DNA from 3 places in the Cobetia sp. 3AK genome. Region 1 is predicted to be linked to each of the others. Evidence: predicted binding sites of a transcription regulator. Region 1 holds the regulator's gene; each other region holds the start of a gene.
What was found. The regulator LexA, encoded in region 1, represses DNA repair genes until DNA is damaged. The targets are predictions, from matches to a motif close to TACTGTNTANNTANACAGTA.
Positions count from the first base shown of each region.

Region 2: the regulator LexA is predicted to act here: its motif matches at 4,368-4,387, upstream of umuD (translesion error-prone DNA polymerase V autoproteolytic subunit).
Region 3: the regulator LexA is predicted to act here: its motif matches at 2,156-2,175, upstream of QD228_RS14130 (YqiA/YcfP family alpha/beta fold hydrolase).

Region 1 covers NZ_JARWKR010000001.1:288,926-299,037, reverse strand. The annotation lists gene QD228_RS01280 (isochorismatase family protein) at 1-149, shown strand, start outside; gene QD228_RS01275 (methylglyoxal synthase) at 383-856, opposite strand; gene pyk (pyruvate kinase) at 936-2,405, opposite strand; gene topA (type I DNA topoisomerase) at 3,013-5,655, shown strand; gene QD228_RS01260 (DUF6586 family protein) at 5,655-6,134, shown strand; gene QD228_RS01255 (hypothetical protein) at 6,388-6,627, shown strand; gene lexA (transcriptional repressor LexA) at 6,758-7,387, opposite strand; gene QD228_RS01245 (TetR/AcrR family transcriptional regulator) at 7,952-8,629, shown strand; gene QD228_RS01240 (L,D-transpeptidase) at 8,629-9,171, shown strand; gene nagZ (beta-N-acetylhexosaminidase) at 9,374-10,112, shown strand, end outside.
Region 2 covers NZ_JARWKR010000005.1:242,287-252,398, forward strand. The annotation lists gene QD228_RS09235 (helix-turn-helix domain-containing protein) at 1-622, shown strand, start outside; gene QD228_RS09240 (trimeric intracellular cation channel family protein) at 686-1,540, shown strand; gene QD228_RS09245 (LysR substrate-binding domain-containing protein) at 1,701-2,591, shown strand; gene QD228_RS09250 (Y-family DNA polymerase) at 2,548-3,879, opposite strand; gene umuD (translesion error-prone DNA polymerase V autoproteolytic subunit) at 3,888-4,349, opposite strand; gene QD228_RS09260 (LysR family transcriptional regulator) at 4,553-5,467, shown strand; gene QD228_RS09265 (2OG-Fe(II) oxygenase) at 5,489-6,238, opposite strand; gene QD228_RS09270 (multidrug efflux SMR transporter) at 6,349-6,669, opposite strand; gene QD228_RS09275 (SMR family transporter) at 6,684-7,052, opposite strand; gene QD228_RS09280 (NAD(P)/FAD-dependent oxidoreductase) at 7,255-8,658, opposite strand; gene QD228_RS09285 (PAS domain-containing protein) at 8,830-9,687, opposite strand; gene QD228_RS17155 (response regulator transcription factor) at 9,684-10,112, opposite strand, start outside.
Region 3 covers NZ_JARWKR010000010.1:82,395-92,506, reverse strand. The annotation lists gene parE (DNA topoisomerase IV subunit B) at 1-1,159, opposite strand, end outside; gene QD228_RS14130 (YqiA/YcfP family alpha/beta fold hydrolase) at 1,314-2,060, opposite strand; gene pgi (glucose-6-phosphate isomerase) at 2,200-3,903, opposite strand; gene cmoA (carboxy-S-adenosyl-L-methionine synthase CmoA) at 4,108-4,854, shown strand; gene cmoB (tRNA 5-methoxyuridine(34)/uridine 5-oxyacetic acid(34) synthase CmoB) at 4,886-5,914, shown strand; gene norR (nitric oxide reductase transcriptional regulator NorR) at 6,010-7,755, opposite strand; gene QD228_RS14105 (globin domain-containing protein) at 8,013-9,230, shown strand; gene cysN (sulfate adenylyltransferase subunit CysN) at 9,462-10,112, opposite strand, start outside.

The sequences.
Region 1 (10,112 bases):
CCACCTATGATCTGAGTTCGGAAAGCGTGGCTGCCCTTGGATTGCCTGCGCCCGCCATCCACCCGCAGCGAGACGCCCATCACATCGGGCTCTATTGCATGGCCTCACGCGGGGCGATCATCGCCAGCCAGCTCAGGATTCAGGCGTGAGGCATCAGACGCCTGGAGGAAGGGGCATGTTGCCGTTAGCTAGCCAGCTAGCCAGCCAGCTAGCCAGTCAGGTAAAGGTCCGAAATGTAGTTTGATTACGACATTTTCGCGGATATTCGCTGTCCTGCATGAAGCCAATGACGGTGTGGATCACGCTGACATGGGTCCATACGTAAACGCCCGCCCACTCAAATGAGGGGCGGGCGTTTACGTGTATCGGCAATGTGCCAGTGTCAGGCGCGGGTGCTGACCCAGTCATTGGCATCGGGGACCGCGATCTCGACCGACTCCGACATCAGTGATGAGTGGAACATGAAGTCGGCACTCGCGACATTGTTGGCCACCGGCACGTTCCACAGTGTCGCCAGGCGCAGCAGCGCCTTGACGTCAGGGTCGTGCGGCATCGGAGCGAACGGGTCCCACAGGAATATGAGCAGGTCGAGATTGCCTTCGGCGATGCGCGCACCGATCTGCTGATCACCACCCAGCGGCCCGCTCATCAGGCCTTCGACCTCAAGTCCGAGCTCCTTGCTGATGCGTCGGGCCGTGGTGCCGGTGCCCAGCAGCTGGTGGCGTGACAGCTCATCGCGCCAGCGCATGGCCCAGGCCAGCATCTCATCCTTCTTGCCATCGTGAGCCACCAGCGCAATCCGCTTGCGTTCTGCCAGGGTGCGTCGTGCCTGGCGCTTGGGTCGTTGCTCGCTCATGCCGCTTGATCTCCTGAAGGCGGGGTGTCAGCCCCGCCAGTGATAACGCTGCCGGTATCGATCCGTCGATGCCGGTCGCTCAGTCGATGGTGCCACCGACAGTGACGATCTTCATGGTGTTGGTGCCACCGTGGGCATTCATCTGATCGCCGCGGGTCAGAATCACCAGGTCACCACGGTTGGCGATGCCGCGCGCTTCCAGCTCGGCGATGGCGCGACGGTTGATCTCCTGCGCCGGCAGCTCGCTGGAATCGAAGGGCAGGGACACCACGCCACGATAGAGAGCCATGCGGCGCTGGGTCTTCTGATCCTGGGCGAGACCGACGATCGGCAGACCCGAGCGGATGCGCGAGGCGATCAGCGGGGTATAGCCGGATTCGGTCATGCAGACGATGGCCACGACACCCGTCAGGTGGTTGGCCGCGTACATGGCAGACAGTGCGATGGTCTCGTCTGTCTTGCTGAAGCCTTCGTGGATGCGGTGCTGGGATTCCTGGGCGGCACGTTCACGCTCGGCACCCAGGCAGACACGATCCATGGTCTCGATGGTCTCGACCGGGAAATCGCCTGCCGCGGTCTCGGCTGACAGCATCACGGCGTCGGTGCCGTCGAGCACGGCATTGGCGACGTCGAAGACTTCGGCGCGGGTCGGCAGCGGGGCGCTGATCATCGACTCCATCATCTGGGTCGCGGTGATGACCACGCGGTTGAGGCTGCGGGCACGGCGGATCATGCGCTTCTGCACGCCGATCAGCTGTGCGTCGCCGATCTCCACGCCCAGATCGCCACGCGCCACCATCACGCCTTCACTGGCGAGGATGATGCCGTCGAGCACGGCGTCATCGGCGACGGCTTCGGCGCGCTCGACCTTGGCGATCAGGCCGATGTCACGACCTTCCTCGCCCAGCAGCTCACGTGCCAGCTGCATGTCGGCGCCACTGCGCGGGAAGGAGACGGCCAGATAGTCCACGCCGATGTCGATGGCGGTCTTGAGGTCTGCCTTGTCCTTCTCGGTCAGCGCCTCGGCGGACAGGCCACCGCCTTGCTTGTTGATGCCCTTGTTGTTGGACAGCTTGCCACCCACCTTGACGGTGGTGTGGATCTCGTTGCCCTTGAGTTCGTTGACCTCGAGCACCACGCGACCGTCATCAAGCAGCAGAACGTCGCCGGCGACCACGTCATCGGCCAGCTGCTGATAGTCGCAGCCGACACGCTCGACGGTACCTTCATCGCGGCCCAGGCCGATGTCCAGGATGAACGGTTGGCCTTCCTGAAGCTGGACAGCGGTGTCCTTGAAGCGGGCGATGCGGATCTTCGGACCCTGCAGATCACCCAGCACGGCGACGCTGCGGCCCTGGGCGGCGGCGGCGGCACGGACGGCCTCGGCACGCATGCGGTGGTCTTCGGGGCTGCCGTGAGAGAAGTTGAGGCGAACCACATCCACTCCGGCACGGATCATCGCGTCGAGGACGCCCGGCTTGTCACTGGCCGGACCGAGTGTGGCGACAATCTTGGTGCGGCGGATCGGGCCGTTGAACGCGTGCGGCATGAGAACATACTCCTTGAACACTTGCGTGAGGGGTCAGGCGGTTTGTGTTGTCATTTTACTACATTGACGACGTAAAGGGAGCCTGTCGAGTGTCGTGGTTGATTGGTGTGGTAGCGCGTGAGTGATTCGGCTGCCATGGCGGCGATGGTAGCGACATGACTTGCGTCTTCACAAGCGCTGGCGTCAGGCTGATGGCCAGTCAGACATGGCGTGATCCGAGAGGCCCCGGCTGTGAGGATGGCATCTACGTTGACCCGCAGGCCTGCCACTGCCTGTGTCAGTAATGCCACACTGATGTGACGAATCGTGAAAAGGCCACTTATATATAGTCATGGCTTGCCTGTCGTCATGGCGACACATGCACCTGGCGGGTCTGGCAGGTCCGGGTGCCGGTCGATGACCGCGTCATGCCTCGGGCGTCGATTCTCGAGATTCGGGGTGGTGTGTGATGTCCGCTGCCACCACCCACATGGCGTGGTGCTGGCAACATTGCTGGTCAGCGCTGAAATGCTGGGGTAGGGTAGGCGCATTTTTAGGCTGGGATAAAACCCAGCGCTACGAGTCATTCGCCGGTGCAGTCAGCGCCGGCCAGGAGATGCGAGCAACCATGGGCAAGTCACTGGTGATCGTCGAGTCGCCTGCCAAGGCCAAGACCATCAACAAGTATCTCGGCAACGACTTCGTGGTGAAGTCGAGTGTCGGGCATATCCGCGATCTGCCGACCAGCGGTAGCGGCAAGCAGGCCACCGATCCCAAGGAGCGTGCCCGTCAGGCAGCCGAGACGCGCAAGATGTCGCCGGAAGCCAAGGCGGCTCACAAGGAAAAGAAGGCCAAGACGCAGCTCATCCGTCGCATGGGGGTAGACCCGGAGAACGGCTGGGAGGCGCATTACGAGATCCTGCCCGGCAAGGAAAAGGTCGTCTCCGAGCTGACGCGCCTGGCCGAGAAGGCCGACACCATCTATCTCGCGACGGATCTGGACCGCGAAGGTGAGGCGATTGCCTGGCACCTGCGCGAGACCATCGGTGGCGACGATACCCGCTACAAGCGCGTGGTGTTCAACGAGATCACCAAGAAGGCGATCACGGCGGCCTTCGATGAGCCGGGCGATCTGAAGATGGACCGCGTGCATGCTCAGCAGGCGCGTCGCTATCTGGATCGTGTCGTCGGTTTCATGGTCTCGCCGCTGCTGTGGGCCAAGGTGGCCCGTGGGCTGTCGGCCGGTCGAGTGCAGTCGGTTGCCGTGCGCTTGATCGTCGAGCGTGAGCGTGAGATCCGTGCCTTCATTCCGGAAGAATTCTGGGATGTGCACGCAGAGCTTGCCGCGACCAGCGGCGAGGCGATCCGTTTCGAACTGGCGCGTCAGGATGGCAAGGCCTTCCGTCCGACCAGCGAGAAGGAAACGCTGGATCGCATCGCGGCGCTGCGTACCGCTCGGCTCGCGATTTCCAATCGCGAAGACAAGCCGACCCGCTCCAAGCCGAATGCCCCCTTCATCACCTCGACCCTGCAGCAGGCGGCCAGCAGTCGTCTCGGCTTCTCGGTCAAGAAGACCATGATGATGGCGCAGCGCCTCTACGAGGCCGGTTACATCACTTACATGCGTACCGACTCGACCAATCTGTCGGCGGACGCGGTGGCCACCGCGCGGGACTTCATCGCTGAGGAATTCGGCGACAACTATCTGCCGCAGGCCGCCAACGTCTACTCCAGCAAGGAAGGCGCCCAGGAAGCTCACGAAGCGATCCGTCCCTCCGAGGTGGCGCGTCGCGCGACGGACCTCACCGGCATGGAGCGTGACGCGGAGCGTCTGTATGAGCTGATCTGGCGTCAGTTCGTCGCCTGCCAGATGGTGCCGGCGGAGTATCTGTCCTCGACCCTGACCATCGAGGTCGATGGCTACGAGCTGCGCGCCAAGGGCCGGGTGCTCAAGTTTGACGGTTATACCCGCGTGATGAAGCCGGCGGGCAAGAAGGAAGAGGACCAGTCACTGCCGGACCTGGCCATCGGCGAGGTGCTGGAGCTGGTCGAGCTGGACCCGCAGCAGCACTTCACCAAGCCGACGGCGCGTTACACCGAAGCCAGTCTGGTCAAGGAGCTGGAGAAGCGCGGCATCGGCCGTCCTTCGACCTATGCGGCCATCATCTCGACCATTCAGGATCGTGGTTACGTGGCGCTGGAAAATCGGCGTTTCTATGCCGAGAAGCTGGGTGACATCGTCACTGATCGTCTCAGTGAATCCTTCAAGGACCTGATGGACTTCGGCTTCACCGCGCGCATGGAAGACTACCTCGATGAGGTGGCCAATGGTCAGCGCAACTGGCGCGAGCTGCTGGATGCCTTCTACGCCGAGTTCAAGGCCGAGCTGGATCACGCCCAGTCAGAAGAGGGCATGCGCCCGAATCAGCCGGTGCCGACCGATATCGCCTGCCCGACCTGTGGTCGCGAGATGCAGATCCGTACCGCCTCCACCGGCGTCTTCCTGGGGTGCTCCGGTTACAACCTTCCGCCCAAGGAGCGCTGCAAGACCACCATCGACCTGTTGCCGGGGGATGAGGCGGTCGCCGCTGACGCGGATGAGAATGCCGAGACCGATGCACTGCGTGCCAAGCGCCGTTGTCCGATCTGCGCCACGGCCATGGACAGCTATCTGATCGACGAGCAGCGCAAGCTGCACGTCTGCGGCAACAGCCCGGACTGCGTGGGACATGAAGTCGAGCAGGGTCAGTTCCGCATCAAGGGCTACGATGGACCGGTGATCGAGTGCGACAAGTGCGGTGCCGACATGCAGCTCAAGACCGGGCGTTTCGGCAAGTACTTCGGCTGCACCAACGAGGATTGCAAGAACACCCGCAAGCTGCTCAAGTCCGGGGAGGTCGCGCCGCCGAAGATGGACCCGATCCCCATGCCGGAACTTGCCTGCGTGAAGGTCGAGGATCACTACGTGCTGCGTGATGGCGCCAGTGGCCTGTTCCTTGCCGCCAGTCAGTTCCCCAAGAATCGCGAGACGCGTCCGCCGCTGGTCAGCGAGCTCAAGGCGCATGCCGACGAGCTGCCGGAGAAGTATCACTTCATCCTCAAGGCGCCGGAGAAAGACCCCGATGGCCGCCCGACGCAGATTCGTTTCTCGCGCAAGGCCAAGGAGCAGTTCGTGATGACGGACGAGGATGGCAAGGCGACGGGGTGGAAGGCGACCTTCGACAACGGCCGTTGGGTCGTCGAGGACAAGCGCAAGGGAGCCAAGAGCTGATGAGCCAGCGTGGCCGCACCAATCAACTGCTGTATCAGGCCGAGTTGCTGCTGGAGCAGACGGCCGTCGCGACGCGTGATGAGCATGCCGTCGCACGGCGCATGGCCGGTGAGGAAGGGGCGCTGGCGTTGATGGAGCTGGCATTGGCCTCGTTGATCGAGGAGTGCGCCGCGTCGGCACGCTGGCCTGAGGTCGGCTGGCGCGAGCGGCTGGCCACACCGCCGACTCCCGTGGCGGAAATCGAGCAGTTGCGAAGCCTGCAGGCGCAGCCGGACAGTTGGTTGAGCCAGCTGGTGGCCGATATCACGCGTCTGCATGAAGAGGGCGGTGCTGCCCGGCGTGAGGAAGGCCAGGCGCGTGGCGATGGTCTCATCATCGCCGCGGCGGCCAATGCGCCTCTGGCAGAGCGTCTCGCCACGGCAGTCAGCGCCATGAAGGCGTTGCTGTCACACCTTCGCGAGTCGAATGTGGAGTGGTAGCGTCGCGCCTTGCCTGACCCGAAGGCGCTGGCATGTCACGCACCTGTCATTCAGGTGACGCCCTGGCATGACGGGTGCTAGACTGGCGGCATTGTGGCAAGCCCTGCATTCTCCGGTACGACCATGGCTCTGGCTGTGGTCGTACTTTTTTCTGCATTGTCGCCAGTGACTGCAAGTCGCAGGGCCTGCCCGCCGTCAAGCTGACGATCACAACGACGCCGGTATCCTCAGGATGCCGTGCAGGAGGAATGACGTGTCCGATCCCGCCGTACTTGAAATCGTGCAAATGGAAGATGGGGAAGTGATCCTGCGTGCCGCCGAGAGTGAAGGTGAGCCACTTCTCAGTATCCGCATCTCCGATGAAGCTGCCGATCTGCTGCGTGACAATCGCTTCGAGGTCGCGCGTGAGATGATCGACCACGCCATCACCCGCACCCGCCTGTGGGATGGCGAGGATGATGAAGACGAGCAGTCGGAAGGCATGGTGCACTGAGCACTTCCCGCATGTCTGCCTGTCACGAAAAAACCCGCCAATCGGCGGGTTTTTTCGTGGATGCCCTGATGGCGACAATCGTCATCTGCGCGTCAGCGCTGTGAGGTCAGACTGCCTGCGAGCCTTGAGATCAGTGCAGGCCGCCATCGCGGATCACGCCCACGCCGAGGCCCTCGATTTCCAGGCTGTCCGTGCGCAGATCCACCTTGATGGGAGCGAAGTCCTCGTTCTCGGCTTCCAGCCATACGTAATGGCCATCGCGACGGAAGCGCTTCACCGTCACTTCATCTCCCAGACGCGCCACCACGATCTGTCCGTCACGCACGCTGCTCGTGCGGTGCACGGCCAGCAGGTCACCTTCCAGAATGCCGACATCCTTCATCGAGACCCCGCGCACGCGCAGCAGATAGTCGGCGGCAGGCGAGAAGTAGTCACTGGGCAGCGGGCAATGGCGATCGATATGCTGGCTGGCCAGGATAGGGCTGCCAGCGGCCACTTCCCCGATGACCGGCAGGCCCTGCTCGCTATCCTCTTCCGCCTCTGCCAGAGACGGCACGCGGATGCCCCGCGAGGTGCCCGGCACCATCTCGATGGCTCCCTTGCGCTTCAGGGCACGCAGATGCTCTTCCGCGGCATTCGGTGAGCGAAAGCCCAGTGCCTGGGCGATTTCGGCACGCGTTGGCGGATAGCCTGAGGACTTGATGGTCTTGATGATGAAATCGAAGACATCCTGCTGGCGCGGAGTAAGCGGCTGAGTCATGGGCATTGCCTTTGGCCTGGGCGGCATCTGAGCTGACGGCACGGGGTGTGCATCCATACAACTGTCATTGTATCCAGTCATGGCGGTCATGCAAGGCATCGTGGGTGCTTTGGCAGCAACGTTGCCGGCATCTTCGTCGACATCGACATGCTGACGCGAGACAGCGGGTGTCCGGGACGCCCCATGACCATCCCGTCCCCGAATGTCCCGCGTGAATGCGCGTCCTGCCGGTCTTGGCTGTCGAGTGTTTGAAACAACCAGCAATTGCCAGTCATGGCATGGACAGCTAGAATTATCTTGTTTCAAACGAATGTTCGTCGGGCGCATCCGGCTACCGGTACACAGGCCCTGTGTGTCCTGTGCGTCTGTCCTGTGCTCGGGATACGGCTCGTGGCAGCCTCCGCCTCGGAGTCGCTGCCTGACACGCGGTGCGTGAAGACCGACATGTCGTTTGATTGACCTGCATGAGAAGAGTCGCCCCCCGGGCCACGGCCTTGCCGTTGTCCGGGGGGACAAGGACTCCCGTGCCCCCTCGTGATTGATCACCTGACAAGGCATCCGCCCATGGCCCAGACCGATACCGTTACCCGTATCCTCGATACCGCCGAGGTCCTGTTCGCCGAGCGAGGCTTCGCCGAAACCTCGCTGCGCAATATCACCAGCAAGGCCAAGGTCAACCTGGCGGCGGTCAATTATCACTTCGGCTCAAAGAAGTCATTGATCCAGGCAGTGTTCGCCCGCTATCTCGACCCCTTCAGCGAGCGTTTCCATGCGGCACTCGACAGTGTCGAGCAGCAGCATGCCGGTCGTCAGGTGCCGCTGGAAACGCTGCTGGAAGTGATGGCGCGCACGGTGCTTGAGGTGCCGGCCGAGCGCAACAGCCTGCGTACCTTCATGCGCCTGCTCGGGCTTGCCTATACCCAGGGGCAGGGCCACATGCGCCGCTACATTCGCGAGCATTACGGCACGGTCTTCAGCCGCTTCGCCGAGCTCCTGAAGCTTGCGACGCCGGACCTGCCAGACAACGAGCGCTTCTGGCGTCTGCACTTCATGCTCGGCAGCGTGATCTTCACCTTCTCGGGACTGGACGCACTGCGCGATATCGAAGAGGCCGAATACGGCCATCACACCAGTGTGCGCGAGCTGATCCAGCACATGCGTCCGGTGGTGGTGGCGGCGATGGCGGCTCCGCTGCCGGCCTCGCTCGGAGATGGTGAAGCGGTCACCCAGGCGGCCAGCTGATGGCTTGCTGGGTCTGCGTGGATCTCACCCGCCAGCGTCTCGAGATACGCAATGACGCGCCCAGTGGCAGTCGTGATGCGCCGCCCCCCGCGGCTGACCCTGACACGCTGGTGCATGCCTGTGCGATCTCCAGCGGCCTCAACGGTATCGGCGAGCTCGATGGCAGCGGTTGCACGCCGACCGGCTGGCATGTGGTTCGCGCCGCGATCGGGGAGGGCAATCCGCGTGGTGCCGTCTATCGTGGGCGGCGCTTCACGGGAGAGGTGTTCACGCCTCGACTGGCCGCCGAGCACCCCGAACGCGACTGGATCCTGACGCGTATCCTGTGGCTCAGCGGTCGTGAGCCCGGCATCAACCGTGGCCGCAACGCGGCGGGACAGCGCGTCGACAGCCTGCGGCGCTACATCTACTTCCATGGCACGCCGTCCAGCGAGCCGATGGGCACCCCGGCCTCCCATGGGTGCATTCGTCTGCGCGATGAGGATCTGCTGTGCCTTTACCGGCATGCGCCGGCCGGAACGCCAGTGCTGTTGCACGCCTGACGCTGCGTTGCCTGGCGGCTGGTGCTCGCGACTGTTCGAGTCGCGCTCAGTCGGCTAGAATTGCGCCTTTCCTCGCGCCGGCCGCCTGTCCTGAGGCTTGTCTTCCAGGCTGCCGAGCCCCGTAACGACATGAAACCCTGCCGTGCGTGCCATGCCTTGCAGCGCATGACACGGCCAGCAGGCCATGGACAGGAAGGATGTCATGACACAGCCATTGGGCTCCGTAATGCTCGACGTCGAGGGGCATACCCTCACGTCTGACGAACGTGAACTACTGGCACGCCCCGCCGTCGGCGGCGTCATCCTGTTTGCGCGCAACTGTGCTTCTCCCGAGCAGGTGCTGGCGCTGTGCGGTGAGATCCGCCGCGTCAATCCACATCTGTTGATCGCCATCGATCAGGAAGGCGGACGGGTGCAACGGCTGCGCGAAGGCGTGACCCGCCTGCCGCCGATGCGCGCCCTGGCACATTGCTGCCTGGGACGTGACTGTGACGGCTGCGGTGATGATGCCCAGTCGTCAGGGCTCGGGTTTGCCCGTGACGCCGGCTGGTTGCTGGGCATGGAGATGGCCGCCATTGGCTGCGACATCACCTTCGCGCCGGTATTGGATATCGATGTCGCGGGTTCCACCATCATCGGCGACCGCAGTTTCGGGACGACTCCCGAGGACGTGATTGCCGTCGGGACCGCCTTCATCGAGGGCCTGCGCGAAGCTGGTATGGCAGCGGTCGGCAAGCATTATCCCGGTCATGGTGGCATCGCGGCGGATACCCACCGCGAGCGCGTGATCGACCCCCGCCCCTTCCGCGAGCTGCGCGAGCATGATCTCAAGCCCTTCGCGGCGCTGGCGGATCGCCTGGGTGGCGTGATGCCGGCTCATGTCATCTATCCCGACTTCGATGCGCGCCCCGCCGGCTTCTCGCCAAGCTGGCTGGGACTGC
Region 2 (10,112 bases), on a different contig from region 1:
CGCCCCCTTCATTCTGGCGCGGGCCGGTGTGCTGGCGGGGCATCCGGTGGCGTTGCACTGGGAAAGCGTGCCGGCCTTTCAGCAGGAGTTTCCTGAGCTGGACGTCAGCTCGGCCCCTTATGAATGGCAGGGTGAGCGTCTGACCGGCTCCGGCGGGGCGGCCAGCATCGACATGATGCTGGCCTGGATCGAGCGGCTCTATGGCCCTTCGCTGGCCGATGCCGTGGGACGTCAGATCATGCACCAGCGCACGGCCGTGAATGTGGAGAGCCCGACTCCGCGCGATTCGTCGTTGCCGCGCAGTGTCGTGCGGGCGCTGGCGGTGATGGAGGCCAATCTTGCCCAGGCCCTGCCCATTCCGGTGGTCTGCCGGCTCGCGGGGCAGTCACAGCGCCAGCTGACGCGCCTGTTCGTGGCGCAATTCGGCGAGACCCCCAAGCAATGCTATCTCGGCATGCGTCTGGATCATGCACAGCGGGTGCTCGCCGACAGTCGGGTCAGTGTCTCCCAGGCGGCCTTTGCCACGGGATTCACCCATCTGGCGCACTTTTCTCGTGCCTATCAACAGCGTTTCGGTGAGGCGCCCAGCGTGACGGCGCGTCGCGGACTGGCCGCTGAATGAACGGCCATCACGCTCGCGTGTGGCGCATGAATGACAGTTTCGTCGTCTGAGGATGCTATGGGTATGAACTGGATAACCTGGCTGGATCTGGCCGGTGTGATGATCTTCGCGCTGACAGGTGTCGTCGTGGCCTGTCGTTCGCGGATGGACCCGATCGGCATGCTGGTGCTCGGCGCCGTGACCGGTATCGGCGGCGGCACCCTGCGTGATCTTGTGCTGGGCATCAGACCGGTGTTCTGGGTCGAGCAGCCGGTCTATCTCTGGGTGATCCTGCTCACGGTGGGCGTGGCGACATTGGGCTTTCACTACATTCACCGTCTGACGCGGGTCTTTCTGCCCGTGACGGATGCCTTCGGCCTTGCGCTGTTCACCGTGCTGGGCGCTCACAAGGCCCGCATGATGGGGGTAGAGGGCATCGTTGTCGTGGTGATGGGCACCATGAGTGGCGTGGCAGGCGGCATGATCCGGGATGTACTGGCGCGCCGCGTGCCGATGGTGCTGCGTCAGGAAATCTACGCCTCGGCGTCGCTTGCGGGCGGGATTCTCTATATCGCGCTGCTCGAGCTCGAGATGCCGCTTGCCTGGGCGACAGGCGCGGCCATCGTGATGGTATTGATGATTCGACTTCCGGCTATCTACTGGAATCTGACGCTGCCGACCTTCGCCTGGGTCATCATCCCGCCACCGGACCTGTCAGCGAGTGGTGAACCCCGCACGTCGGGCACGCCCTCAGACAATCAGCGCGAGCAGGGTGACGCCGAATTCGCCACCACCCTGGGGGGCTCAGTGGGGCTCAGCAAGCTCGAGGCCTCGATGAAGATCGACCAGCCCCCCGAACCGCCGATGCTGCCACGCCGTACTCCCAAGGCGCGGGTGCGCATGCTGCGCCCCGGGGAGAGTCGGCGAGGCAGGAACTGAGCACGGAAGGCCATGGCGTGATCGCTTGGAAGCGGTGCGTGATTGTGGTGCAAGAAGTGCCTGACAGGTGCCGATCATTGCGATTTCTGCAAAGATACGGGCCGAACAAGGGGTCATCAAGGTCTGACAAGGGCCATCGTCTTCTGGGAGAAGTTTCATCATGCGCAGTCGCTCACAAGACCTTGAATGGTTGCTGGCGGTGGTCGACAGCGGAGGGTTCAGTGCTGCCGCCAAGCAGCGGGATGTGCCCGTGGCCAAGGTGTCGCGGGCCATCCAGCGGCTGGAAAGCGAGCTTGAGACACCGTTGTTGACTCGTACCACCCGCAGTGTCGCCCTGACGGACGAGGGGCGTGCTTTCGTCGAGCGCATCAGGGAAGGGCTGCAGCAGTTGAGCGAGGCCGAAGACGTCTTGCGTCAGCAGCGTGATCAACCCAGCGGCCGTCTGCGGGTCGATGCCGCCAGTCCTTTCGTCCTGCATCAGCTGGTGCCGCTGGTGGGAGAGTTCGAACGTCGCTATCCCGGCATTTCCCTGGAGCTTTCGGCGGGTGACGACATCATTAATCTGCTGGAGCAGCGCACCGATGTCGCCATTCGCATCGGCGAACTCGAGGATTCGACCCTGCACGCCAAGGTACTGGGGCGCTCGACCCTGCACCTGGTCGCCAGCCCCGCTTATCTGGCAAGGCATGGCACGCCGACGAGCGTCGCGGCGCTGGCGTCGCATCGCCTGCTGGGATTCCTGCCGCCCAGTCGCCTGAATCGCTGGCCACTCAAGGGTGCGCCCCGGGAGCTGGAAACGACGCCGCACCTTTCCACTTCCAGCGGTGAAGTCATGCGCCAGCTATGCCTGGCCGGCCACGGCATCGCGCTGATCTCCCGCTTCATGCTCGCCGATGACCTGGCGTCGGGCGCTCTGGTGGAAGTGCTGCCGGGGCAGGTCCAGTCGCCCAATCCGCGTGAGCTTATCCAGGCGGTGTACTACCGCAACAGCACGCTCTCGCCCCGTATCAGTGCCTTTGTCGAGTTTCTTGCGTCGCGCCTGGCGTTGTAGGGAGCCGAGGGGGGCTCCCCAGTCGTTTCAGCTCCTGCCAGCGGGTGGTATAGCGTGAGCTGCGATGCGCGCAGCGCAGCTGCCAGGCGGCATCCGGGCGCGCGACGCCCAGACGCACGGTGCCACGGCCCATCTTCTGATTCATCGCATCCAGTGTCGCCATCAGCTGCTGGTTGCGTTCTCGTCTGGCGATATCGGCCTCGCTGTCGAGCAACGAGAGCTGCTCTCGGGGCTGGTCGATGAGGTCCAGCAGCATCACGCCTGCCTTCATGAAGCGATAGCCGCGCAGATAGATACGCTCGAGCGCCTGATGGGCGGCGGCGAGTATCTCGCGGCTGTCGCTGGTCGGTTCGGGGAGTTCGATGATGGTGCTGGGCGAGTATTGCGGGAGATCCGGGCGGTGGCGGTTGCTCTTGAGGAAGACCAGCACGGCACGTGTCTGGCTGCCCTGATGGCGCAGCTTCTCGGCGCCGCGCTGAGCGTGCTGGCGAATGGCATCCTTGAGCTCATTCATGTCATCGGTCATGCGGCCGAAGGAGCGTGAGGTCATGATGCGCTGACGGGCATCATCGGGGTCGTTCATCTCGAAGCAGGGCGTGCCTTGCAACTCGCGCACGGTGCGCTCCAGCACGACGGAATAGCGCTGACCGATGGCGCGCGGGTCCGCACAGCGCAGGTCCCAGGCGGTATGCAGCCCTTGCAGTGCCAGCCGTTCGACCAGGCGATGGCCCACGCCCCAGACATCGCCCAGCGGTGTGTCTTCCAGCAGGCGCTGGGTGCCGACTTCGGCAGGTTCCAGCACGCAGACGCCGCCGAATTCCGGCCGCTTCTTGGCGGTACGGTTGGCCAGCTTGGCCAGGGTGCGAGTGGGGGCTACGCCGACACATACCGGGATGCCGGTGAACTTGCGCACATTGCGGTGCAGGGTACGACTCAGCGCCAGCATCGCGTTGCGGTCAAAGCCATCGAAGCGCACGAACATCTCGTCGATGGAGTAGGGTTCGACCCCCGCGCTGTATTCCTCCAGCACGTCGCGCACGCGCGCCGACATGTCGCCATACAGCTCATAGTTCGAGGAGAGCAGGTGGATGCGTCCCTCGCGTACCAGGGATTGCAGCTGGAAGGCCGGGGTCCCCATCTCGATGCCCAGCGCCTTGAGTTCCTGAGAGCGCGCGATCACGCAGCCGTCATTGTTGGACATCACCCCCACGGGGCGGCCTTCCAGGCGCGGATCAAAGACTCGCTCACAGCTGGCGTAGAAGTTGTTGCAGTCGACCAGCCCGATCATCGGCGCGCTCATACCGCGTATTCGTGGATGACGGAGCGCACCACCCCCCAGACCTGACACTCGAGATCGACGATGGCCACCGGTGGATACAGGGCATTGCCGGAGCACAGATACGGCCGCTGGCCGATCAGTTCGTAGCGCTTGACCACCACCTCGCCCTCGACCAGCGCCACCACGATATGTCCGGGGCGGGCATCGATGGAGCGATCCACGACCAGGGTGTCATTCTCGTAGATGCCGAAGCCTTCCATGCTGTCACCTGCCACCGTCATGAAGAAGGTCGCTGCCGGACGCTTGATCAGCCGCTCGTTGAGATCCAGCGTCCGGCCAGCGTAATCCTCGGCCGGTGACGGAAAGCCGGAAATTCCCGCACGCCCCGTGATGTGGGGGTATGGCAGCTCACATGGCGCAGGAGCGGGATGAGGGCGAGCCAACGTCTCGTGAGTGGCAAGGGGGGCAGATGCGGTCATGGAAAGCTCTCCTGTCATGGCTGTATTTATATACAGTATCCGTGGCAGGCAAGCGTTAGGCAACCGCTAATATGCAAAGCCGCCTCAAGTGAAAGTGGCCGCTGCGAAGCCCGGATGGCGAGGGTGTTATGCTCGGCATCGGCGAATGCCATCGGGCGCAAGGTCCGGTGTCTACGTGAAAGGCGGATTCACTGTGGAGAGCCATGAACGAACTGACCCAACGACTGCGCACCTTCCTCAAGGTGGCGGAGCATCAGAGCTTCAATGCGGCTGCGCGTGAGCTGGAGATCGCCAGCTCCACGGCGACGCGTCACGTCAATCATCTGGAGCGACAGCTGGGCGAGCCGTTGCTGGTGCGCACCACGCGCCATGTGCGGCTTTCGCCTGCCGGTGAGCGAGCCGTGATCCGTTTCCGTGCCATCCTGGGCGAGGTGGCTCAATTGACGGATGAGCTCGAGACGCTGAGTGAGCGAGTCGCGGGGCCGCTGCGCATCTCGGTGCCGTGGCGATATTCGCGCCTCTATCTTGCGCCGCTGGTGAGTGAATTCATGCAGTGCTACCCCGAGGTGGCGCTGGATATCGTCAGCAGTGATCAGCGTGTGGATCTGATCGAGGAGCAGTTCGATGTCGCCATCCGCATCGGCCATCTGGAAGACTCGAGTCTGATCGCACGGCACATCAGTGACCAGCGTTTCGTGCTGGCCGCGGCGCCGTCCTATCTCAGTGCCCAGCCGCCCATTCGTCAGCCTGAGGACCTGGAGCGGCACCGCCTGCTGACCTTCAGCTATACCACCGCCAATCATCACTGGCGGCTGGTGCAGGGTGAGCGGGAGCACCGCATCTCGGCGCGAGCACGCGCGTTGCGCACCAACAACGCCGACATTCTGACCCAGGCAGCCCTCGAGGGAGCTGGTGTCGTGGTGCAACCGCTCTGGGCCATCCGTGAAGAACTGGACCAGGGACGCCTCGTGGCGGTGCTGGAGGACCATCAGGTCACGTCGTCGGATTTCGACACTGGCATCCATGTCGTCTTCGCGCGCGAGAATCAGCACAATCCGCGCGTGCGTGCCTGGGTCGACTTCCTGCTCGCCCGCCGCGAGCGGCTGGCCGGTCGCTAGCAGGTTCTCATCAGGCAGCCATCAATAGAGGATATCGCTGCGGATGATGTACTTGGCACCGTCGCGGATCGGCTCGCCGGCATGCACGCAGTGCTGCGGATGCGAGCCATGCGGGAAGCACAGTACGCCACCCTTGGGCGTTGCGACCGAGACTGTCTGGATGTCGTCCCGTGACTGGGCAGGCCTTTCGGGGTCGCGACGGCTGACCAGAAACTCGGTGCGCCCGCCGGTATAGCCATCGCTCAGGAAGATGAGGAAGGTGTACTGGCTCATCAGGCCCGGATAGGCGTCCTGGACGATCTCGCCATTGATGACGCGACTGCCCGGCCAGGCACCATCAGTATGCGGCTTGAAGAAGTCACCGGTCTCGTAGCGATAGACACGAAAGCGCGCATTGATGCCTTTTGCGCCCTCGCCTTGGATCTGCTCGGTCACCAGCGGCGCCGAGCGCGCCCAGATGACCTGATCGATGGCGTCACTGACGACCCAGTTGACGTTGTGGTTGTGGCGTACCGAACGCGGCAGGGAGACGGGCGCATCCTCCTCGAAGCCCATTGCCTCCAGGGTGGCGACGAAGTTGTCGGCCTCGGCAGGCGTCAGCACATTGAGCAGCTGGAAGGCGCCCGGGACACCCTCGACCTCCTGACGGACCACCTCTGGTGTCGCCTCGGTCTCGAAGAGGTCAGACACGTCACCGTTGTCGGTCCAGATGGGCAGGGGCGTGGGAGAGAAGCCGCGTTCGTGACTGACGGCGTAGAAGGACAGGCTCATGGCAAGACTCCTGAATGGCATGATCACGAATGTTGCCCGAGAGGCTAGTGCACTGCCGACGACAGAAAAAGGCACCTGACGGCAATTGGTCATTGCACGAATGGCAATGATCAATGTCCGCCTGTCAGGTTGAGGCCGACGATCGACAGCACGATGAGGCCGATGCAGGCCATGCGGCGAAACGAGAAATGCTCCCGCCAGAACAGCACCCCGATGATGGCGCTGACCACGGTGCCGATGCCGGAGAATACGGCATAGGCGATGCCCAGGCTGATGGTGTCCATGGCCAGATACAGCAGGCTCAAGGAGGCGCTGAAGCCCAGCGCGACCAGCAGCACACCCCGTCGGCGGCGGTGGTTGGCGTATTGATTGAAACCGGTGACGCCGACGACTTCACAGCAGCCGGCGGCGATCAGATAGACCCAATCCATGTCATCCCTCCTGCTCATTCACTGACGGTGGTCTGTGGTGTGGCACTCGCGCGAGGTTGCTTGTCGGCAGGCGCGCCGGGGGCCGTCTTGAGCACGATGATGCCGATCAGCATCAGCACCACGAAGCCCAGCGTGGACCACTGGAACTCGAGATCGAAGAACAGCAGGTCAGTCACCACCGTCCCCAGCGTGCCCAGGCCGACGAAGATGGCGTAGGTGGTGCTGGCGGGCAGTGTCCTGGCGATCTGGGTGACCAGACTCAGGCTGATGATGACCAGCAGCACCGTCAGTGCCCATTCCAGTGGACTGTCGGCGACCTTCAGGCCCGTGGCCCAGCCGATTTCGCACAGGGTCGAGATCAGGAAATAGAGCGTGATGCGCATGGTGATCGGGCGTCCTTGTGAGGTGTCGGGAAAATGAGGCGTTCAATCGCCAGCGAAAGACATGCGTTGCATGAATGCGAGTCTATATGAGTTTTTGTTGATGTTTCTGGCCATGAAAAGGCGGAGGGAGCCCCTCCGCCTGGTGCCTGGCAAGTCGTCCGCGCAGCTCCTTCTCACAAGAGCGTCAGATGACCAGAAAGCGTCAGGAGGCCAGCGGCGTGGTCGTCGCCTGAGCAGCTGACTCCTCGTCGGATGGCGCCTCGGCCGGCTGGGCCAGATAGGCTTCCAGCGAGTCATCCATCGCCTCAAGCCACGGCGTGTGATGTCTGGGCGCCAGGGTGCCGGTCATCAAGGAGCGATAGCCGTGATCGCGGAAGGTCATGATGTTCTCGTGCTTGTGATGCTCCCACTCGAGGAAGGTGCGATTCACGCCATCGATATCGAAGCTCGGGTAGTCGGTCTCGCTGATCAGCGATTTCACGTAGTCGCCCTGGAAGACGATCATCGCCTCGTCGCTATCCAGCGTTTCCTCACGCTCGCGCCATGCCTGGCTATCGGCTTGCATCGCCGCTTTCGCCGGCAGTGTCTGGGTGCCGAGAATCGCATCGCGCACCCACCAGGCCTGGGCATCGAACATGTTGAAGGTGTACCACTGGTCCTGCATGCCGAGATAGAACAGGCGCGGATTCTCTTCCCACACCACGCCCTTGTAGAGCCCCAGTGGCCACATGCGGTTGGCAGTCTTGAGGCGCAGCGACTCCTCGAGGAACGGGAAGTGATGCAGATAGCCGGTGCACAGGATGATGGCATCGACTCGCTTGTGGCTGCCGTCACTGAAATAGGCGGTATCGCGATCGACCTTCACCAGCAGCGGCTTCTCTTCCCAGTTGTCCGGCCATTTGAAGCCCATCGGAGCGGTGCGATAGCTGGTGGTGATGCTGCGCGCACCGTATTTGTAGCACTGCGAGCCGATGTCCTCCGCGGAATAGCTGCTGCCGAGCAACAGCAGATCCTTGCCCTTGAATTCCAATGCATCGCGGAAGTCATGTGCATGCAGAATGCGGCCATTGAAGGTCGCGAAACCGGGGAATTCCGGCACGTTCGGAGTCGAGAAATGCCCGGAAGCCACGATGACGTGATCGAATTCTTCGCTGGTCACCAGATCGAGCGCCTGATCATGCACGCTGACCGTGAATTGCTGGGTAGTCTCATCGAAGGTGACCTGACGGACCGGACAGCCGAAGCGAATGTACTTGCGCACGCCAGCCTTCTCGACACGCCCCTTGATGTAGTCGAACAGCACGGCGCGCGGCGGGTAGGAGGCGATAGGGCGCCCGAAATGTTCTTCAAAGGAGTAGTCGGCGAACTCGAGACACTCCTTGGGACCATTCGACCACAGGTAGCGATACATGCTGCCGTGGACCGGCTCACCGTGGGCATCCAGGCCGGTGCGCCAGCTGTAATTCCACAGACCACCCCAGTCATCCTGCTTCTCGTAACAGACAATCTCGGGGATCTCGATGCCCTTGTCGGCTGCGGATTGAAAGGCGCGCAATTGAGCCAGTCCACTGGGGCCTGCGCCGATGATCGCGATACGTTGGGTCATGGATACCATCCTGTTCTTGTTGTGTCTTGATGCGTTACCTGAGGTTTCGTGACGTGATGACGTCGAGAAACACTGACAACGAAACAGGCTAGCGAGATGTGACCTGGCTGCACATTGCTCGGAAAGGGTAGCCATAAAGGAGTATGCGACGTCGATACCATGCTCGCCGGATCATGCGGAATCCCCTGCCAGGTCCGAGGTGTCGACGGCGAAGATGATGCCTTCCACGGCCAGCGGCGTGCCGTCAGGTGAATAGATGCCATGGCCCTTTTCCTGTACCCGGCGCACGTCGCCATCGCGGTGGCGAATGCGGTAGGCAAGGGTGAAGGGCGTGTGTGCCTGAAGGGCGGCCTGTACCTGGTCCCACACGCGGTCGGCATCCTCGGGGTGGATCATGTCGCCGTAGGTGAGGGAGGGATGATCGAGCAGGTCGCGCGGGCTGAGGCCGGTGATGGCCAGGCAGCCGTCACTGATGTACTCCATCGACCAGTGGCGGTTGTTGCGCGCGCGATAGACCATCGCGGGCAGGCCCTTGATCAGGCGCGTCAGGCTGCGCAGGTTGGCGGCGTCGATCTGCTCCTGCTGCACGCGCTCGCTGATGTCATGCAGAGTGAGCGTGGCGGGCCAGGGCGAGGCCAGCGAGAGCGACTGGCTACGGACTTCACACCAGCGATAGTGGTGGTCCGGCCCGAGGATGCGCAATCGCCAGCAGTCAGGCCGCTCACGGCGTGACACGTGCCGGGCGAGCACGTCCCAGCGGGCGTGATCTGCGGGGTGCAGTGCTTCCCGCAGGCGCCGCGGTGCCGTGCCGCCCCCCTCCGTCCGAGAGGCGGTTGGCGTGTCTTCCCGTGGGCCGCTCGATTCGTGTCCGCTCAGGGCCTGCCAGCCACGCGAGGCATAGAGCAGCGTGCTGTCAGCATCCACCACGACCACGGCATCACTCAGGCTGTCGAGAATCGCCTGTGCGCTGAAGGGCGAGGCCGTCGAGGCGGGTGAGGCGGAGGCGAACTGTTCGAGAAAGCGCATCATCTCAGGCTCTCCTTTTCGGCCCGTGTCATGGCCTCTTTGGCGCTTGTCGCGTCCTCGGCGGGCGCTCGGCTGGCATCACTCGCTGGCGTCAGCGGGTGGGCGTAGACCCAGGCGGCCAGCTCCAGTCGCGAATGCAGATCCAGCTTGCGCAGCAGATTCTTGACGTAGACCTTCACCGTGCTGTCACTGATGCCCAGCTCGCGGGCAATCAACTTGTTGCTGAGGCCGCGCCCGATCCATTTGAGGGTATCGCGCTCACGCTCGGTCAGACCGCGATGCCAGTCCGCCGTCTCGGTCTCAGCCATGCCGTCAGTCAGGGCAGCGTCTGTCGCCTCGGTCAGCGGCACGCCCGGACCCGGCGTGGGAACGCCACCTTCCGGCGGTGCATGTTCGCGTGCCGAGCGCTGGCGGTGGTCCTGCTGCAG
Region 3 (10,112 bases), on a different contig from region 1:
TGCGCGCGACCTTCTTGGCGCTCTTCAGACGGCGCTGGGCCGCCGAGATCACCAGTTCCGCCAGCGCCTCGGCCTGGTCGACATGATGATTGAGCCACAGCGAGAAGGCGTCCTTGACCACGCCGGAGACGAAGGCCGCGACACTGCGCGAGGACAGGCGCTCCTTGGTCTGACCGGCGAACTGTGGATCGAGCATCTTCACCGACAGCACGAAGGCGGCGCGCTCCCACAGGTCATCCGCACTCAGCTTGACGCCACGCGGCAGCAGACTGCGGTAGTCACAGAATTCCTTGAGTGCCTCGAGCAGGCCGGAACGCAGGCCATTGACGTGGGTGCCGCCCAGCGGCGTGGGGATCAGATTGACGTAGGGCTCCTGCACCAGCTCGCCGCCTTCCGGCAGCCACTGGATGGCCCAGTCGACGCCATGCTCCTCATCCTCGAAATGACCGACGAACGGCGATTCCGGCAGTCGCTCGAAACCATCGGTGGCGCCGAGCAGATAGTCGCGCAGGCCATCCTCGTAATGCCAGGCCGTCTCGCTGCCATCCGTCTCGGTCAGCACGACCTTGAGCCCCGGGCACAATACCGCCTTGGCGCGCAGCAGGTGACGCAGGCGCGCCATCGCCAGACGCGGACTGTCGAAGTAGCTCTCGTCCGGCCAGAAACGCACCAGAGTGCCGGTATTGCGCTTGCCGACGGTACCGATCTGACTCAGCTCCTCGACCTTCTCGCCATTCTCGAAGGCAATGCGCTGACGCAGACCCTCACGGCAGACTTCCACCTCAAGGCGTGTCGACAGGGCGTTGACCACCGAGACCCCCACGCCGTGCAGGCCGCCCGAGAAGCGATAGCTGTCCTGGGAGAACTTGCCCCCCGCGTGCAGCTTGGTGAGGATCAGCTCGATCCCGGTCACACCATGCTCGGGGTGGATGTCAGTGGGCATGCCACGACCATCATCCGCCACCTCGATACCGCCGTCTTCCAGCAGCTTCACGCGTACTTCCTTCGCGTGACCCGCCAGCGCCTCATCGACGGAGTTGTCGATGACTTCCTGGACCAGGTGGTTGGGCCGAGTGGTATCGGTATACATGCCGGGCCGCTTGCGGACCGGTTCGAGGCCGGAGAGAACCTCGATGGAACTGGCGCTGTACTGACTCATCGCAGCCTTGTGTCCTTGGTGTTGACGTCCGGCAGACGCATCACGGATGGCGATGCCTCTGCCTGATTTTCTGAAGAGAGTCGCCGCTGGCCGAACGATCCGATGACGGATTCATCTTCCTGTCCGGCCCGCACGCCCAACCGTCCTCGACACGTTAGCAGGGTGCGACGTGGAAGGATGTCGCAAGCGACGGGGCCAGACGATGGCCGGCATGCGCCATGATGGCAGGCAGGTACTCCGCCAGTCTGGCAAATCCATGATCCCCTCCCGGCGTGAGGATCAGCCGGCAATCCTGATAGAGGCTTGCGGCATCGTTGACGTCCAATGTCTCGTCCGCCGTGGCAAGCAGCACGAGGGTGCGCTGCGGCGTGACGGGGATCGCTTCCAGTGCGGCCAGCGCCGGCCCGAATGCTTCGGTGACGGTGAAGGACTCGCCGGTATAGGGGTTGGCGTGGGTCGACCCCAGCCATGCCGTGACGAGCCTGACCGGGCGCACGGCTGGGTTGATCAATACCGTGCGCGGCCCCTGACGCCATACGCTCTGCTCGCAGCCCTGGGGTCCATCGAGTCGCGCAGCCTCACGCGCGGCAAGCCAGGTGCTCAGAAAGCCACCCATGGAGCTGCCGATCACCACGATGGCGTCGTCACAGGCAGGGTCAGCCGGGTCGAGATCCAACTGCGCGCAGAGCGCCTGGTAGGCCTCCTCCACCAACGCCTGCCCGGCAGCGGGCTGCGGTGGGATGTCAGGCGCGACGCAGGGCAGACCGAATTCGGCGGCCGCACGCTTCATCAACTGCGCCTTGGGCGAGCAACTGGCCGAGTTGAAACCATGCAGGTACAACACGCCCCTGACCGGAGGAACGACAACGCCTGCCTGCGCAGGGTAATGGGGACGGCTCATCAGCGCTCCCGACACGCGCGAACCGAACGGCTCACGCTCGGTTCGCGGCAAGGTGTCTAGTGTAAACGATTGATTCCCATATAGGATAGCGAGAATACTGTATAAATCAACAGAGGATGATCTCCTGCGTGATCCCCCGTCAGCGCGGGTCCTGCCCCTGGGCGGCCCACACGGACTCGATCAAGGCACGACTGGAAGCGTCCAGCTGCTCGAAGCCTTCTCCCGTGGTCATGGTCGCTTCCGTGGCGGTGGCGATCTGCTTGCCCAGCTCCACGCCCCACTGATCGAACGGATTGATGTCCCAGATGGTGGCCTGGACGAAGACCTTCTGCTCGTAGAGCGCGATCAGGGCCCCCAGGGTTTCCGGCGTCAGCGCTTCCAGCAGCAAGGTGGTCGAGGGCTGATTGCCACGATAACGCTTGTGATTCGGCTGGGCCTCGTCACCCGGTATCGCGTCATCGCCCAGCATCAGCACGCGCGACTGGGCAAAGCAGTTGGCCAGTGTCAGACGGTGCTGCGCCTTGAGGTGGGCACGGGTCTCGGCGTCCTCGACATGGTCATAGCGACGCATCGGCGCGATGAAGTCACATTCCACTGCCTGGGTACCCTGATGCAGCAGCTGATAGAAGGCATGCTGGGCGTTCGGGCCCAGCTGGCCCCACAGCACCGGGCAGGTGGAGTAATCGACCATCTCGCCATCGTTGGTGACCGACTTGCCGTTGGATTCCATTTCCAGCTGCTCGAGGTAGCTGGCGAAGTATTCCAGGCGGCCGTCGTAGGGCAGGATGGAGTGGGCGCGAATATCGAGGAAGTTGTTGTTCCAGATACCCGCCAGCGCCAGCAATACCGGCAGATTGTCTTCCAGCGGTGCGGTGCGGAAATGTTCATCCAGCTCATGCGCCCCCGCCAGCAGGCGACGGAAGTTGTCCATGCCGACATTGAGCGCGATGGGCAGTCCGATGGTGCCCCACAGCGAGTAGCGCCCGCCGACCCAGTCCCAGAACAGCAGCTGATGTTCCGGCGCGATGCCCCACTCGCTCATCTTCTCCGGCTTGGCGGATGCACCGATGAAGTGCTGGCGATTGATCAGTCCTTCCAGACGGCCTTGCGGGTCAAGGCGCGACTTCAGCCAGTCACGCGCGGTGCGCGCATTGGAGAGCGTGTCGATGGTGGAGAACGACTTGGACGACAGGATGAACAAGGTGGTTTCCGGACTGAAGGACTGCAGGTAGTCCGCCAGCTGTGAGCCATCCATGGTCGAGGCGAAGTGCACGCCGACCTCATGGACGCCCTTGGGACGGCAATCGCTCAGCGCGCTCGAGACCATCAGCGGCCCCAGGTCCGAGCCACCGACCCCCAGATTGACCACATCGGTGATCGGCTTGCCGGTGGCGCCACGCCACTGCCCGCTATGGAAGGTCTCGACCATCTCGGCGAGCCGCTCGAGGCTCTCGTGGATGGCAGGTACCACATCCTCGCCATCCACCTCGAGACTTGCTGAGCGTGGCAGACGCAGGGCCGCGTGCAGGGCCGGGCGATCTTCCGAGCGATTGACGTGCTCACCGGCCAGCAGACGCTTGATGCCCTGCTCGACACCGGTTTCCCGCGCCAGCTCCAGCAGCAGCTCCAGGGTCTCCTGCTTGAGACGCTGCTTGGAGAGATCCAGGCGCAGGCCCGCGGCAGAACGGGTGAAGGTCGTCACTCGATCGCGCCCTTGCGCCGCATCCTCGGCGAACAGGTCCTTCAGGTGCACATCGGCCATCTGCTCCTGATGATGACGCGCGAGGGCCTGCCAGGCCTGACTGTTACGGCGGGCAGAACGTGCAGACGATGGAGTGGACATGGCCACCTCTCTCCTTGAAGTGTCGCGACCGGCCCTGCGTGGCCCGGTCAGAAATCGGTTGATGGAGGCATCATCGGCAAGCCGCGGCGGGTGCGTCAGGCACCTCGAATGCGTAGAATGGCGGGCCCAGCAGGGCACTCAGCCCAGCCGCTCCCCGGCCAATGGCATGTCGCCCAGGCCCTCTGCCCGATGAAGCCTTGATCCATGAGTGATGCATCTTACCGTGACGCGATATTTACGACACCCCTTGACCGTGTTGCCAGCTTCTCCTTCGACGAACAGGTCGTCAGCTGCTTCCCGGACATGCTGCGCCGTTCGGTGCCGGGGTACGGTCAGATCATCGCCATGCTGGGGCTGATGGCCCGCGCTCACCTGCGCCCTGGCGCACGCGTCTATGATCTGGGCTGCTCGCTGGGGGCTGCCAGCATGGCACTGGCACGTGAGATGGCGGCCCAGGACATCGAGATCGAAGCCGTCGATCTGTCCCGGCCGATGGTCGAGCGCGCCAGCCGCGAGCTCGCCGACGCCTTCCCGGACCATCGCATCAACGTCAGTGAAGCCGATATCCGCACCCTGGAGTACCAGCCTGCCGGGATGATCGTGGTCAACTTCACCCTGCAGTTTCTGCCGCCGCAGGACCGCGACGCCGTGATCGACAAGCTGTTTGCGGCGCTGGAGCCCGGCGGCGTGTTGATCCTGTCCGAGAAGATCATCAGCGACGACCCGGTCGAGAACGCCTGGTTGATCGAGCGCTATCACGACTTCAAGCGCGCCAACGGCTACTCCGACCTCGAGATCTCGCAGAAACGCGAAGCGCTGGAGGACGTGATGAAGCCCGACAGTCTCGCCACTCACCATGCGCGCCTGGCACGCGCCGGCTTCGCGCGCAGCCACACCTGGCTGCAATACCTGAACTTTGCCTCGATGGTCGCTTTCAAAGCCGCCGAATGACCGCTACGCCTGCACGGACCCGACCCAGCGCATGAGCATTTCCCCCTACGATCGTGATCTTTACCGCGCCTTCACCGAGCTTGCCTGTGAGCCAGGCGCCGTCGGTGACGGCTTCGCCCGCTGGCTGGGCGCCCTGCCCGAGCAACTGGCCAAGGGTCTGGACCGCAAGCGCCATGCTGACCTCAAGGCCTGGCATGGGGCACTGGAGAAGCTGCCGACGCTACCTGACGAGCGCGAGGTGCAGCTGGATGCCGACCGTGTCGGTGCATGCTTTCCGACAGGCCTGAGCACGGGGCAGCAACGCCAGAGCGAGAATCTGCTGCGCGCCATGATGCCGTGGCGCAAGGGCCCCTATCAGCTCGACGAGATCCATATCGATACCGAATGGCGCTCCGACTGGAAGTGGCAGCGCCTCGCGCCGCATCTGTCGGATCTCACTCACCGTCGCGTGCTGGATGTCGGGGGCGGCAATGGTTACCACGGCTGGCGCATGGTCGGCGCTGGTGCCGCCTTCACGCTGGTGATCGACCCTTCCCCGCGCTTCTACTGCCAGTTCCATGCCGTGCGTCACTTCATCGGCGCGGATCACCCCCAGGGGCGCAACCTGCACTTCCTGCCGGTGGGCATCGAGGACGTCCCCGCGAAGATGGCCGCCTTCGACACCGTGTTCTCGATGGGGGTGCTCTATCATCGCCCCTCGCCGATGGATCACCTCTTCCAGCTGCGCGATGCCCTGCGCCCCGGCGGCGAACTGGTGCTGGAGACCTTGGTGGTGGAAGGTGACGTGACGACGGTACTGATGCCCGGCGAGCGCTACGCCGCCATGCCCAATGTCTACTTCCTGCCGTCCTCCCGGGCGCTGGCCCACTGGTGTGAGCGCGCCGGTTTCAAGGACGTGCGCATCGTCGATGAAGCGGTGACCACGCTGGATGAGCAACGCTCGACCGAGTGGATGACCTATCACTCGCTGAGCGACTTCCTCGACCCTGACGACCCACGCCTGACCCGTGAAGGCCATCCGGCACCACGGCGTGCGGTGCTGATCGCCACGCGCGCCTGATCTGCGCAGCACCTTCTCTCCCAGCGATGTCTGCGCCAGGGCAGACGACACCCGGCGGCGGCGCTCATCGAGCACCGCCGTTTTCGTCTCTCGCCTCACACGATGCCCAACCGCCGGGCCTGTCGATACAGATTGCCGCGATCGACCTTGAGCCTGCGCGCGGCCTCTGCCCAGTTGCGATCACTCGCCAGCCAGACCCGCGAGATGTGCTCGCGCTGAAACGCCTCGGTGGCGTCACGCAACCCCAGCGCTTCATCGATGTCCTGCAGGACATGACGCAGCGCCGGGTTCGCTCTCCCCGCCTGAATCGTGCCATGCCCCTCCTGTGCGGCGTGGAGGGCAATGCCACCGGCCTGCTCGTGCGCCACCTCGGCACTCGCCTCCAGCCCCAGCAACTCCGGCGTGATCACCACCAGCTGACGCCCATCGGCGCGCAGGCGCGTCGGATGAGCCCCCTGCGCCAGCCGCGCATGCAGGGCGGCACGACTCAGGCAGTGCTCCAGCTCACGCACGTTGCCGGGCCACGGGTAGTCACACAGCAGACGCTCCGCCGCCGGCGTCAGGCGCAGATTGCCAAGCCCGAGGCGCGTGCGGTTGTGCTCGAGAAAGGTTCCCGCCAGCGCCAGCAGATCCGCTCGTCCGCGCTCACGCAGCGGCGGTACCCTGAGCGGATAGACGCTCAGGCGGTGGTAGAGATCTTCGCGGAAATGCCCGGCGGCGACTTCGGCCTCGAGATCACGATTGGTCGCCGCGATGACGCGCACGTCCACCCTGACCACGCGATCGCTGCCCAGCGGCTGCAATTCACCTTCCTGCAGCACCCGCAGCAGCTTGGGCTGCAGCGCCAGTGGCAGCTCACCGATCTCGTCCAGCAGCAGGGTGCCGCCATCGGCCATCACGAAATGGCCACGGTGATCATGGGACGCGCCGGAGAAGGCCCCTCGCCGATGCCCGAACAGCGCACTCTCGACCAGTTCCGGTGCCAGCGCGGCACAGTTGATGCGCACCAGAGGCCGACTGGCGCGACGCGACGCATCGTGCAACCGCTGGACCACGCCCTCCTTGCCCACCCCGGTCTCGCCCGTCACCAGCACCGTCATGTCGGTATCGGCTACCGCTTCCAGCTGTGCCTCCAGTCTCGCCATCGCTGGCCCGCGCTGCGGACAGGTCCTCTGGGCCTGCGGTGTCATGCCCGGCGCAAGCGCTGCCATGCCGGTCAGCGGAGCGGCCCCACGCTCAAGCCGTGATGCCAGCGCCAGACAGCAGGTGGGCAGCGTCAGCAGGTCATGAAGCTCCTGATGCTCCTGATGCTCCTGCGCCAGGACGTCTGCCAGCTCGGCATCGCCGACCTGCCGTACCTCCAGCGCTTCCAGCGGGGCCAACACGCCGGGTGTCAGCGCATCGAAGGTCATCACGCCCAGCAACCTGTCCCCTTCGCGCAGCGCGATACCCGCACAGTCGTGCACCAGCAGATCCGGCCCATGCACTTCCCCCAGCAGGCCATCGAAGGGGTCCGGCAGGTCACTGTCCACCGCGAAGCGATAGACACCGGTGTGCTCGGCAATCGCCTTGAGCCGCGGATGCTCTGACAACGCAAAGCGCCGGCCGCGCACCTCGGCAGGTAGCCCATGCGTGGCCAGCGGCAGCAACTCGTCACGCTCCGGCAGATAGCGCATCAGCGTCGCGGCCTCTCCGGGCAGACGCTGCATGATCGCGGCCAGCAGACGGGTCCATGGCAAGGCACGCCGCTTGCCGCCCTCCTCTTCCGTCAACCAGGCAGCAAGCCAGGCGTTCAGGGCGGCAAGGGGCGTATCATTGCGTGGCAAGGGAGTCTCGGGCATGCGGGATTCCTGACGTCAGTCAACCGGAAATGGCGGGCGAGGTACTGGATGATGAGCACGCGGCTCACGCGACGGCGTGTCGCAAGACATCGTCATGGCGACAGATGATGTCATCCTGACACGCAAGATGTCATCTTGACACCTTCACGCGTCGTGTGTTTTTCACATCACCGCTCTCGGGGACGCATGGATACTGGCCTGACGAGTTGGCATGGCCCTTGCTCTCTTCATGGCGACATTCATCACGAGGTATCGCCATGCTGACCAACGCCCAGGAAGACCTGATCGCCGCCACCGCTCCCGTCGTCGCCGAGCACCTCAACGCCATTACCGCGCGCTTCTATCCGCTGATGTTCGAGCGCTATCCCGAAGTGAAGCCGCTGTTCAATCAGACGCACCAGGCCAGTGGTGGTCAAGCCCGTGCACTGGCCGGCGCCGTGCTCGCCTATGTCGGCGCACGCCACTCGCGTGAGGCGGTGGACCGCCTGCTCGCGCCCGTGGTCAGCAAGCACGTCTCGCTCAATATCCTGCCCGAGCACTACCCCATCGTCGGCGAGTGCCTGATGGCCGCCATCGGTGAGGTGCTGGGAGACGCCGTCACGCCGGAGATCGCCGACGCCTGGGGCGCCCTCTACGGAGAGCTGGCCGCCGTGCTGATCGCCGCCGAGCAGGGCCGCTATGACAGCTTCGCTGCCACCCGCGGCGGCTGGCAGGGGCTGCGCCGCTTTCGCATCGTGCGCACGGAGGACGAGAGCCGCGAGATTCGCTCGCTGTACCTGGCGCCAGTGGAAGGTCCGATGTTCTCCTTCCTGCCGGGCCAGTACATCGGCATGCGCCTGACGACGCCGCAGGGCGTGATCCACCGTCATTACAGCCTGTCACACGCGCCGGACGAGCACTTCTGCCGTATCTCGATCAAGCGTGAAGACCACGGCCAGTCCAGCCAGTATCTGCATGCGCTGAATGTGGGTGACGAGATCGATCTGCTGCCGCCGGCCGGCGAGCTGACCTTCGAGCATGCCGCGCCCCAGAGCCCCGAGGCCCCGGTACTGCTGCTGTCTGCCGGCGTCGGCCAGACACCGATGCTCTCGCTGCTGGAGGCAGCGCTCGCGGCGGGCCGTCAGGTGATCTATCTGCATGCGGCCCGCAATCCCGAGGTACATGCCTTCGATACCACGCTGCAATCACTGGTCGCGCAGTATCCCGAGCAGCTGCATTATCAGGTCTGCTACGAGAAGGCTGACACTCTGCCGACGCATGCGCACCTGGGCATCATCGAGCGCGACTGGCTGGCACGTCAGATTGCCGCAACAGGTGCCAGTGCCGAGTCCCTGCAGGCCTTCGTGATCGGTCCGCATGGCTTCATGCAGAGCATGATCCAGCATCTCAATCGCATCGGCGTACCGCTCACCCAGTGCCATCACGAGCACTTCGGCCCCTCCGCACCGCTCGCCATCGACGCCGCTGCCGCCTGATGCGCTGACGTGACCCGCGCCATGCAAAAAGCCCCCATCGCCTTGCGGCCATGGGGGCTTCTGCGTTCTCCGGCTTCATATCCAGCAGGCCGTGTTGTTATCGCGTGTCCAGCGTTGTTGTTATCGGGTCATGCGACGGAGTCGACCGTGCCGGCCCGACTCCGTTACCGCGACTCATATTGCCAAGGCTCAGTTGCCACGGCTCAGTTGCCAAGACTCTGTTGCAAAGACTCAGTTGCCACGGCCCAGCAGCTCGCGCACGTCGCGGGCTTCCCAGTGCGGGAAGTGCTTGCGTACCAGCGCGTTGAGATCGGCTTCAAACGCGGCCCAATCGGTCTGCTGCGTGGTTGCCTGCGTGCCGGAGCGGCCCACGCCACGAATCATGCCCGCGCCGACGGTCACGTTGCTCAGACGATCGATGACGATGAAGCTGCCGGTGCCCGGGCTTGAACGGTAGTCGTCCACCGGCACCGACTGGGTCAGCTCGAGCTGGACGCGGCCGATGGCGTTCAGTGCCAGGCTGTCGCCCTCGTGATGTTCCAGCGTGTTGACGTCGTAGAGGTAATCGATGGCACTGACCTGCCCGGTCAGATCACGGGTCGCCAGCTTGATATCGTACTGACGGCCCGGTTGCAGCGGCTTCTCGTGCATCCAGACGACATCCGCTTCCAGCGCATTGGAGAGCGGCAGTTCGGCGTCTGCCGCCACCAGCCAGTCACCGCGCGAGATGTCGATCTCGTCGTCAAGCGTCAGCGTGATGGCCTGGCCCGGATAGGCGATCTCGAGGTCGCCATCGAAGGTGACGATGCGCTCGATGGTCGAGATCTTGCCGGACGGCAGCACCTTGACGCTGTCACCCGGACGCACGACACCGGCCGCCAG